Regions from separate parts of the Metabacillus sp. Hm71 genome, predicted to be linked through region 1. Evidence: riboswitches for the same ligand, from Rfam matches in the RefSeq annotation. Region 1 holds a riboswitch; the other holds the start of a gene.
What was found. Region 1 has a riboswitch for S-adenosylmethionine ahead of mtnW (2,3-diketo-5-methylthiopentyl-1-phosphate enolase). Riboswitches for the same ligand answer to the same signal wherever they lie in the genome.
Positions count from the first base shown of each region.

Region 2: linked by a shared signal. The riboswitch ahead of ACSVDH_RS06485 (methionine biosynthesis PLP-dependent protein) and the one ahead of mtnW (2,3-diketo-5-methylthiopentyl-1-phosphate enolase) in region 1 are both predicted to bind S-adenosylmethionine.

Region 1 covers NZ_CM200278.1:2,110,944-2,116,257, reverse strand. The annotation lists gene mtnD (acireductone dioxygenase) at 1-426, opposite strand, end outside; gene ACSVDH_RS09935 (methylthioribulose 1-phosphate dehydratase) at 475-1,104, opposite strand; gene ACSVDH_RS09930 (2-hydroxy-3-keto-5-methylthiopentenyl-1-phosphate phosphatase) at 1,101-1,763, opposite strand; gene mtnW (2,3-diketo-5-methylthiopentyl-1-phosphate enolase) at 1,760-3,001, opposite strand; SAM riboswitch class I at 3,205-3,313, opposite strand; gene ACSVDH_RS09920 (pyridoxal phosphate-dependent aminotransferase) at 3,397-4,572, opposite strand; gene ACSVDH_RS09915 (carbon-nitrogen family hydrolase) at 4,675-5,314, shown strand, end outside.
Region 2 covers NZ_CM200278.1:1,298,209-1,303,522, forward strand. The annotation lists gene ACSVDH_RS06480 (aldehyde dehydrogenase family protein) at 1-1,157, shown strand, start outside; SAM riboswitch class I at 1,288-1,427, shown strand; gene ACSVDH_RS06485 (methionine biosynthesis PLP-dependent protein) at 1,787-2,911, shown strand; gene metC (cystathionine beta-lyase) at 2,898-4,082, shown strand; gene ACSVDH_RS06495 (TAXI family TRAP transporter solute-binding subunit) at 4,407-5,314, shown strand, end outside.

The DNA of each region.
Region 1 (5,314 bases):
TCCTTCAGGTACAGAAATGACATCCCCTGCTTCAAGCTCAACATCAAAATAGCCTGTTTCTTCATCACCTTTAATGATAAAAATGCCATGTCCGGCAGTAATAGCTCGAACTTCATCTTCTGTATGAGTATGTACTTGTTCAAATTTTTTGAGCAAGTCCTCTAAGTTTGGCGTAGCATCTGATAATGCAACAATATCCCAGGTTTTATATCCTCTTCTCTCAGCTAAATCTTCAATCTCTTCTTTGTAAGTTGTCAAGATTTCTTCTTTTTCTTGATCAGTTAAAACAAACTTATCCTTTAAAGCAGCCGGAAGTTTATTTATATCCCAATGTTCATATAATACACCTTGTTTTTCTAAGAAGCTTAAAACATTATCATGACCTTGAATCACTTCTTTTGTATTTCTAACTTTGATCACTGCCATTTTCCTTCTCCTCCATTTTAAATAATATGTTATATTAATCAGGATTAACTATTTGTTCAGCATAAGGTTTTTGCAGGTGAGCAGCTTTAAATGATAGGAAAACAAAAATTCACTCGCTTCTAAGTATTTTTTAGCTTCCAATGCATCTCTTCCCCATACAGTAATTCCATGATTTCTTATTAGAACAGCGCCAGCATCTTCGTTTACAAATTGCGTGAATTCAGCGGCTAAGGTTGGAATATGTGCATGATTATAAATAATTGGGATGGTAAATTCAGCATCTTCATCCCACAATCCATATGCCTTAATGATTTCTACCCCTTTAAACGTAATACATCCTTTGTCACCATAAAGTTCAGAAATGACATTATTGTCAACTGTATGAACATGCAGGCTGCACCCAGCATTTGTTTTGTTAAAAACCTCTACATGAAGCAGTGTCTCTGCAGAAGGCTTTAAATGAGTGTTCTCAACTGGCAGACCTTGGCCATCTACAAGCAGGAAATCCTCTTTTGTTTCCTTCGTCTTATCCTTCCCGCTAGCTGTTACAAGAAAGCTGAGGGGGTGATCATCAACCTTTATGGCTAAATTACCACTAGTACCAGGAAACCAATCACGGTTAGCTAACACTCTTTTTATATCAGCAAGTTCTTCCCATCTTTGGTCCAATAGGCTCATGCTTTCACCTCCTCAAGGGAATCTAACACTTGAATCACATCATAAAAGGTTGTAAACGCTCGATGTGGCAGCTGTAAGTCTTTCGATTTTTCCAATAATAAATCCCTTGCTATCACGAGATCTGCCAGCTTTGCAGCTTGTAAATCTGTTATTGAATCGCCAATGACTATTTTGCCTTGTTCATTATCTGTTAACCTTTTAATAAGAGAAGGTTTACAGCAGCCGCAATCATTTTTACAAGTTTCATCACAGCTATACGGCCATTCAATCTGGATCATTTCCTGTGAAAAATCCGCTCTGTTACAATAAATTTGTTTCTCATCCACCAAACCGTTAAGGAGCGGATAAACAAAAAAGTCAATTCCCCCGCTTACGATGTATAGAGGAATATGGTTATCTTTCGTATATTGGACAAACTCTTCAAATCCTGAACGAATTTTTGCATGAGTTAAAATAAACTCGATAATCTCATTTTTTAATGAAGATGGCAGCAGCTTAAACATGCTGCCTACACCTTCTTTTACAGATATCCTTTGTGAAAGAACATCATCTTTAAGCTCATTCCATTCAGGAGGCGCAAATCTTTTCATGATCGCAATAATGTTATCCGTTTCCGTGATCGTTCCATCAAAATCACAGATAATTGCTTTGTTGATCATTTGCTCACCTCTTTTGCACCCCAGAGGTCAATGGCAAGATTAAGATCTGCACTTTCCGTTGCCGCTTCATGTAATGAAACCCCAGAGAGCACAGCATCAATTGCCGCACGAAATGCTTGTCCGCCTCCTATTGCTCCGTTTGGATGCCCATGAACTCCGCCGCCTGCATTAATCACTGAATCTTTACCAAAATCATGGATTAAGAGTGGTACAAGTCCCGGATGAATGCCGGCAGAAGGTACAGGGAATGACTGCTTATATGTTTCCTCATGTAAACAATTTGCAGCAATACCTAACGCTTCTTCACGATCCAATGCAACACTTCCGTACGGAGACGGAAATAAAGAAAAATCTGCTCCAGCGACACGCAAAAGTTTTCCAAGCAAAAGCGAGCTTGAAAAGCCGTAAAGACTTGAAGCTGTTGAAGCTCCGCTTACAGCTGGATGCGCCATAATTGGAATCGAAATATCAGGATCTTCAGCCAAACTTTGCAGCACATCAAGACCATAGGCAAACACATTGAATAATAACACATTCGCCCCAAGCTCAACCGCACGCATTGCTTTGTCTTTTAATTCGAATGTTTTTCCAGATAAATTGACTGCATATAATGCCTTGTGGCCTGTTTCTTCAAAGACATTTCGCAACACCTCTTTACCTGCGATTATTCTATCTTCAAAAGGTGTTAACGGATTATCAAACAAGATCTCATCGTCCTTGACTAAATCAACGCCGCCTAATACCTGCTGTTTTAGCTGCTCCTTCAAATACGTAAGGTCTCTCCCAATCACGCCTTTAAAAATACTCATCAACAGAGGTCTGTCATAGACACCAAGTAAATCGCGAATCCCAGAAACACCAAATTTAGGACCAGGAAAAGCTTTCTTGACTTCATCTGAAAATTCTAAATCTATTAACTTCACTTCTCCATCTAGTGAAAGCTTGCCAAAAACAGTCGTTAAAATGGCAGGAAGATCATGACTATAATTTAAACTAGGATAAGCAATTTTCAGCTTTCCAATCGTAACACGTTTCCCTAAATAGTGATTTGTATTTTCACAATTTTCTAGTTGCACGACTTCTAATACTCGACCTTTATGTGCTTTTAACTGTTCCTGCTCAAGCAATGGAAGATCTGTCCAGGACCCGACTGTTAAACCTAAAGCAATCCCTTCCGCTTTTTTATTTAAATCTCCTTTAGCATCATGAACAAGATAAGTAGCAATTACTTCACTCACTTAAAACCCTACTTTCTTAAAACACTTTTAGATTTTCTGAATTTTTTTATTTATCATTCTTATAGTACCACTTTTTATAAAGGCATGCTTCTTAAAACAATTCCTATTTCTTGAACAATTATGGCTGTATACAAACTAAAACAGCCTCTTCGATACTCATAGATATCGAAGAGGCTGTTACAAGCATGAATAACAAGCATATCTCCTTATCTATCAGCATAATGCTGCAAGAATTAGCACCGTGCTTAAATCCATCTTAAGTCGGTTGCCGGGCTTCATAGGGCTAGTCCCTCCACCTGCTCTTGATAAGAACGAAACGTTCATAATAATCATTAAATTTTGTGAAATTACTAAGGATTATGACAGAACATTTTCCAACTGTCAATAATGATTTTTTAAAACAGGTTTAAAGCTTTTATTCGCTCAGCAGCTTCCGCCAGTCTTTCTTCAGAAGTTAAAAGACCAATCCTTACATAGCCTTCACCATGTTCACCAAAACCGATCCCGGGCGCAACAACAACATGCGCCCTCTCTAATAAATAATCAGCGAAAGCCTCTGATGATTCAAACTGACTTGGCACTCGCAGCCAAGCAAAGAAAGAACCGGCTGGAGCCGTTACATCCCAACCAATTTCTGCCAACGCCTTTATAAAAACATTTCTTCGTGATTCATAAAGAACATTTAACTCTTCAACACATGATTGAGAGCTTAATAAAGCATGTGCAGCAGCCTCCTGGATCGCACTAAAAACACTGACATACAGATGATCCTGTAAAAGATTGAGCGCCTCGATAACAGAAGGATTTCCGACAGCAAACGCAATCCGCCACCCTGCCATATTAAAGGATTTTGAAAAAGTATAGATTTCAATTCCAACCTCTTTTGCTCCTTTTGTTTGTAAAAAGCTCATTGGCTGCTTACCGTCAAATCCTATAGCTCCATATGCAAAATCATGAACAACACAAATATCATTCTCTCCCGCAAATTTTACTGTCTCTTCGAAAAATTCCTTTGTAGCAGTAGCCCCGGTTGGATTGTTTGGATAATTTAAAAACATCAGTTTTGCTTGTTTCACCGCTTCCTTCGACAAGCTATGATAATCAGGTAAAAATTGATTTTCACTAATGAGCGGCATCATTTCCATTTTTGCTCTCGCAAGCTCAACACCTGACCAATAATCAGGATAGCCCGGGTCTGGTACAAGTACAATATCACCAGGATTTAATAAACATTGCGGAACCTCAACAAGACCTGCCTTTCCCCCGAAGAGAATTGCCACCTCTGTTTCCGGCTCGATTTCCACTCCATATTCCCGTTTATAAAAGGCTGCAACCGCCTCTTTTAGGAACAACTGCCCCCGGAAAGGCGAATATTTATGGTAAGCCGAATTTTCAACCGCTTTTTGCATCGCTTTAACAATATGATCTGGTGTGGGTTGATCGGGATTTCCTTGACCTAAATTGATCACATCATGTCCTTGTTCAACTATTTTGTTAACCTTTGCAACTAGGCTAGCAAAAAATTGCTTTGGCAATGACTTTAATAGATGTGATTGTTCATAGTTTTTCATTTTTAACACCTACTCAAAAAATTCTTGAAATTCTAGTCACAAATCATATATTGTTAGAATCAACTTGTAAAGTAAAATTTTTAAAATGAAGGTGTGATTTAAATGAAACCTATCATAACTTGCATACAATTAGATATTAAATTTGGTGATCCATCTTTTAATTATCGACAAGTAGAAGAAAAAGTGGCATCGATTATTGAAAAAGAAAAACCATCCATTATTGTTCTTCCTGAGCTTTGGACGACGGGATATGATTTAACGCGTTTAGATGAAATTGCCGATGAAAACGGCGAACAAACGAGAAAATTCATTAGTGAACTTGCGAAAAAATATCGAGTTAACATCGTTGGAGGTTCTGTAGCCAAAAAGGTGGAAGATCAAATAACAAACACGATGTACATATTCGATCATCAAGGGGAATTGGTTAACGAATATAGTAAGCTCCATTTATTTAAATTAATGGATGAACATCATTACTTAACAGCGGGAACTGAAAAAGGTTTGTTTAACATTGCTGACATACATTGTGCTGGTGTAATCTGCTATGATATTCGTTTTCCCGAATGGATTCGCGCCCATACAACAAGAGGTGCAGAAGTATTATTTGTCGTAGCAGAATGGCCGCTGCTGCGACTCCATCACTGGAGAACACTGCTATTAAGCCGTGCAATTGAAAATCAGTGCTATGTTGTAGCCTGTAATCGCGCCGGCTCTGATCCAAATAATGAATTCGCCGGTCATT
Region 2 (5,314 bases), 810 kb from region 1:
TTAACCGCTCCATTCAGGTTTTGCGTTTCGCCTCAGAGCTTGCCAAGAATATTACTGGTGAAGTTCTTCCGATGGATGCGGCAATTGGCGGTGAAAGCCGAATGGGGTTTGTTAAACGAATTCCGCTGGGTGTTGTGGGTGCCATCACTCCTTTTAACTTTCCTTTAAATTTGTCCCTTCATAAACTTGCACCAGCAATTGCAGCCGGAAACACAATTGTTTTTAAACCTGCTGAAAAAACACCTATTTCCGCCTATAAGCTCGTGAAGCTATTTCAAGAGGCTGGTCTTCCAGATGGAGTATTAAACCTGTTAATGGGAACAGGAGAAGAGGTTGGTGAACCGCTTGTCACACATGAAAAGGTTCATAAAATTACCTTTACCGGAAGCTTGCCGGTAGGAAGGAAAATTCGCGAGTCAGCAGGCTTCAAAAAAGTAACGTTGGAATTAGGCTCCAATTCGCCAAATATTTTGTTTGAAGACGCTCATATCGAAAGTGCTGTGAAAGAATTAGTAAAAGGTGCTTTCGCTTTTTCAGGACAAGTATGTATCTCAGCACAAAGAGTGTATGTTCATAAGAGCATTTATGAGCCATTTTTGTCAGAATATATAAAGCAAACGAGTGCCTTGAAAATTGGTGATCCGAAGGAAGAAGACACAGAGATCGGCCCAATGATTACCGAAAAAGAAGCAAAGCGGGCTAAGCAATGGATCGATGATGCGGTTGAAAAAGGGGCAAAAATCGAAACAGGCGGAGAACGCAACGGAACGGTACTTGCGCCAACGATCATGACAAATGTGGATCGAAATATGAAAATTATTGCTGAGGAAGTTTTTGCCCCAATTGTATCTGTCATTCCTTTCGAGAGCGAGGAGGAAGTCATTGGATATGCCAATGATTCGATTTATGGCTTGCAAGCAGGTGTTTTTACAAGGGATATTGATCGGGCAATGCGCGTTGCAGACCAATTGGAAATGGGCGGTGTGTGGATTAATGAAATCTCGACATATCGTCAGGATAATCACCCGTACGGCGGTGTCAAGCAAAGCGGTATTGGCAAAGAGGGAATTAAATACGCCATTGAAGATATGACAGAAATGAAATTTATCGGAATCAAATTAACTACAAATCATGAAAGAGATGCCTCCTTCGGGTGAGGCATCTCTTTCATGTCCTTCTAAATTGAAAAAATTGTCGAAGATATCAAACTATTGCAATAATATTATTGCAATCTTTACTTGAATCATGTAAAGTAGTAAAAAAAGTAAACGATAAAAATTTCATACATTCTTATCAAGAGAGGCAGAGGGACTGGCCCAATGAAGCCTCAGCAACCGGTCAAAACGAGTGAAGATCTGGTGAATATTAATTTTGCTATGTTTAAAGCGAGGCTCTATGTTGTTTTTTACAGCACGGGCAGATAATGGAAAATGACTCGAACAAAGCGCCTTTGTTTGTTCGAAGCATTTTTCATTATCTGCCCCAAGCTTGCCAAAGCAAGCCGCAAGCACTTGCGTGCTGTAAAAAACCAAACAACACTATTTAAAAGCCTCCTAATTTCAACATGTAAAATCAACGATTTCATAACCACCAAGATCTTCCGAGTGCCAAGGTGCTAAATCCAGCAAGCCACACCAGCATTATGCTTGAGAGATAAGAAGAAGCGCATCCAAATACACAGTCTTCTTCTTAACGGGGAAGACTTTTTATTTTATTTAAAAGTCTAAAAATGCTTCCTCTCATGATCATAATCTAGAAAAATAACTCACTTAGGATGGTGACAGACATGAATCAACGAATTGAAACGAAATTAGCACAAATCGGCAATCGCAGTGAAAATGTTACAGGTACGGTAAATCCCCCTGTTTATTTTTCAACAGCCTATCGACATGCAGGAATTGGAGAATCTACAGGCTTTGATTATATACGTACTGGAAACCCGACACGATTATTAGTGGAAAAAGCAATCGCTGATTTAGAACACGGTGACCGCGGCTTTGCCTTCAGCTCAGGGATGGCTGCGATCCAAACGATTATGGCCCTCTTTCAGAGCGGTGACGAACTAATCGTATCTTCTGACCTGTATGGCGGGACATATCGTTTATTTGAAAGAGAGTGGAAAAAATATGGCTTATCCTTTCAATATGATGACTTTACAAACCCGGCTGAAACAGAAAAATTAATTTCTGAAAAAACGAAGGCTTTATTTATCGAAACACCGACAAATCCTTTAATGCAGGAAGCTGATATTAAGGCACTTGCTGCAGTAGCAAAAAAACACAATTTATTAGTGATCGTCGATAACACGTTCTATACACCTGTTATTCAAACACCAATTCTAGATGGCGCGGACATCGTCATCCATAGTGCGACCAAATATTTAGGCGGACATAATGATGTGCTGGCCGGCCTTGTCGTGACAAAGGGAGAACAATTAAGCGAAGAGTTTTTCCAGCATCAAAATGCGATTGGTGCCGTGTTATCTCCATTTGATTCCTGGTTATTAATGCGCGGCATGAAGACCTTGTCGCTGCGGATGAGACAGCATGAGCAAAATGCCAAAGCTGTTGCTAGCTTTTTAGAGGAGCATCCAGATGTGCGGGATGTTTTATATCCAGGTAAGGGTGGAATGTTGTCATTCCGTTTACAGGATGAGGCATGGGTAAATCCATTTTTAAAGAGTCTTAAGACGATTACATTTGCAGAGAGCTTAGGTGGAATCGAAAGCTTTATTACGTATCCGGCGACACAAACGCATATGGATATTCCAGAGGAAATTCGAATTGCCAATGGCGTCTGTAATAGGCTGTTACGTTTCTCAGTAGGTGTTGAACACGCAGAGGATATTATGGAAGATTTAGCGCAAAGCTTTAAACAGATGAAAGGGGCTGAAACTGTTGAGCAATCATGAGTGGTCGTTTCAAACAAAGCTGCTGCACAATGAAGCAAAGGTAGACCTAGGGACAGGAGCGGTAAGTGTACCGATCCACCATTCCTCAACCTTTCATCAATTTGATGTTGATAAATTTGGAAAATATGACTATGCACGTTCAGGCAATCCAACTCGTGAAGCGCTTGAGCAGGCAATTGCTGAATTAGAAGGCGGAACAAGAGGACTAGCTTTTTCTTCAGGAATGGCGGCTATTTCAACCGCGTTTCTGCTGCTTTCTCAAGGGGACCATGTCCTTGTGACCGAAGATGTGTATGGCGGAACGTTTCGAATTATCACCGATGTTTTAACGAGATTCGGCATTGAGCATACATTTGTTGATATGACAGATCTTCATCAAGTTGCATCAGAAATTCGTCCAAATACAAAGGTTATTTATATGGAAACACCTTCAAATCCATTGCTAAAGGTGACAGATATTCGCGGTATTGTTAATCTTGCAAAAGCGAATGGCTGTCTAACCTTTTTGGATAACACCTTTTTAACACCGGAGCTGCAAAGACCTCTGGAATTAGGTGTTGATGTTGTTTTACACAGTGCGACAAAGTTTTTAGCAGGCCATAGTGATGTACTCGCTGGACTTGCTGTTGTGAAGGATGCTGAAATAGGAGAACGACTATATAAGCTGCAAAATGCATTTGGTGCTGTGTTAGGTGTACAGGATGCTTGGCTTGTATTAAGAGGGTTAAAAACCTTGCATGTACGCCTAAAGCAATCCTCTGAATCAGCACTTAAACTAGCAAAGTTTTTAAGTGAGCATCCGAAAGTAGAAGAAGTTTACTATCCAGGACTAAGCTTTCACCCTGGCTATGAAACACAACGATATCAAGCCGAAGGAGCCGGTGCGGTTCTCTCATTTAAACTAGCAGATGGGGAAGCAGTGAAAACACTCGTTCAAAACGTTAAGCTCCCGGTATTTGCTGTAAGCTTAGGGGCGGTAGAATCGATTCTATCCTATCCAGCGAAAATGTCTCATGCGGCAATGCCTCCAGAGGAACGTGAAAAACGCGGAATCTCAGATGGGCTGCTTAGACTAAGCGTAGGCTTGGAAAATGTGGATGATTTAATCAAGGATTTTGCAGAGGCGCTCGAGAAGCTGCCACAGATAAATAGAAAAGAAAGTGTTCGATAAAGCTGGCTCATTTGGGTCAGTTTTTTTTTGAAGGATACCAAAAAATAAATGTAAAATAATGTTACAAGAATAAAGACAAGAACTTCTTTAATAGATCATACTAGATTTATACATAGAGTTGGTGAAAAATAGAATGTTTATACGAAAATAGTGTTTTTCATGAGTTGAGGTAAAAAAAATTAATAAGGCTGACCTGCTAAATTACTTGATTTTTTGACAAGAAACCGCTTGTTTTCAAAATTATCGTAATTGACAGTTTTATTGTTTCATATGTTAAGATAAGATTGTATGCTTTTACACTATATAACAAAAGGGGGAAATTTTATGAAAAAGAGTCACAAGGGACTTTTGTTTGTGATGTTGTTGACACTTTCCATGTTGATAGCAGCATGCGGCAGCGGCGGCAATGAAAGTGCGTCAGGTGGCGAAGGCTCAAGCAGCAACGAGGGAGGAAGCCAAAACTTAAGCTTATTAACAGGTGGTACAGGCGGTACATACTATCCACTTGGTGGACAAATTGGAAAAATTATTTCTGATAATACCGATGCGCAAATTACACCACAAACCTCTGGTGCTTCTGCAGAAAACATGGATACGTTGAGAGCTGGAGAGGCGGAGCTTGCATTCTCACAAACGGATATTGCAGCATATGCAATTGAAGGAAAAGAAATGTTTGAAGGGGATCCAATTGATAATATTCAAGCAATCGGATCACTTTATCCTGAAACTGTACAACTTGTGACAACAGCAGATAGCGGAATAAAATCTGTTGAGGATCTTAAAGGGAAAGCAGTTTCAGTAGGTGCACCTGGATCTGGCGCCTATATTAATGCAATGCAAATTTTAGAGATTCATGGGTTAACAGTTGATGATATTAAAGCACAGAACCTTTCATTTGATGAGTCAACAGATGGAATTCAATCAGGCACAATTGATGCGGCATTTGTTACGGCAGGTACTCCAACTGGTGCTGTAGAAGCATTATCTGCACAAAATGATGTTGTGATAGTGCCATTAGAAGATGATAAAATTCAAAGTTTGATTGAGAAATATCCTTACTATTCAGAAGAAACGATTGCAAGCGGAACGTACAATATTAAATCTGATGTAAAAACAGTTGCGGTTAAAGCAATGTTAGTTGTTTCAAAGGATCTTGATGAAAATTTAGTTTATGAAATGACAAAAGCATTGTATGACAATACAGATAAGATTACTCATGCTAAAGGTGAATT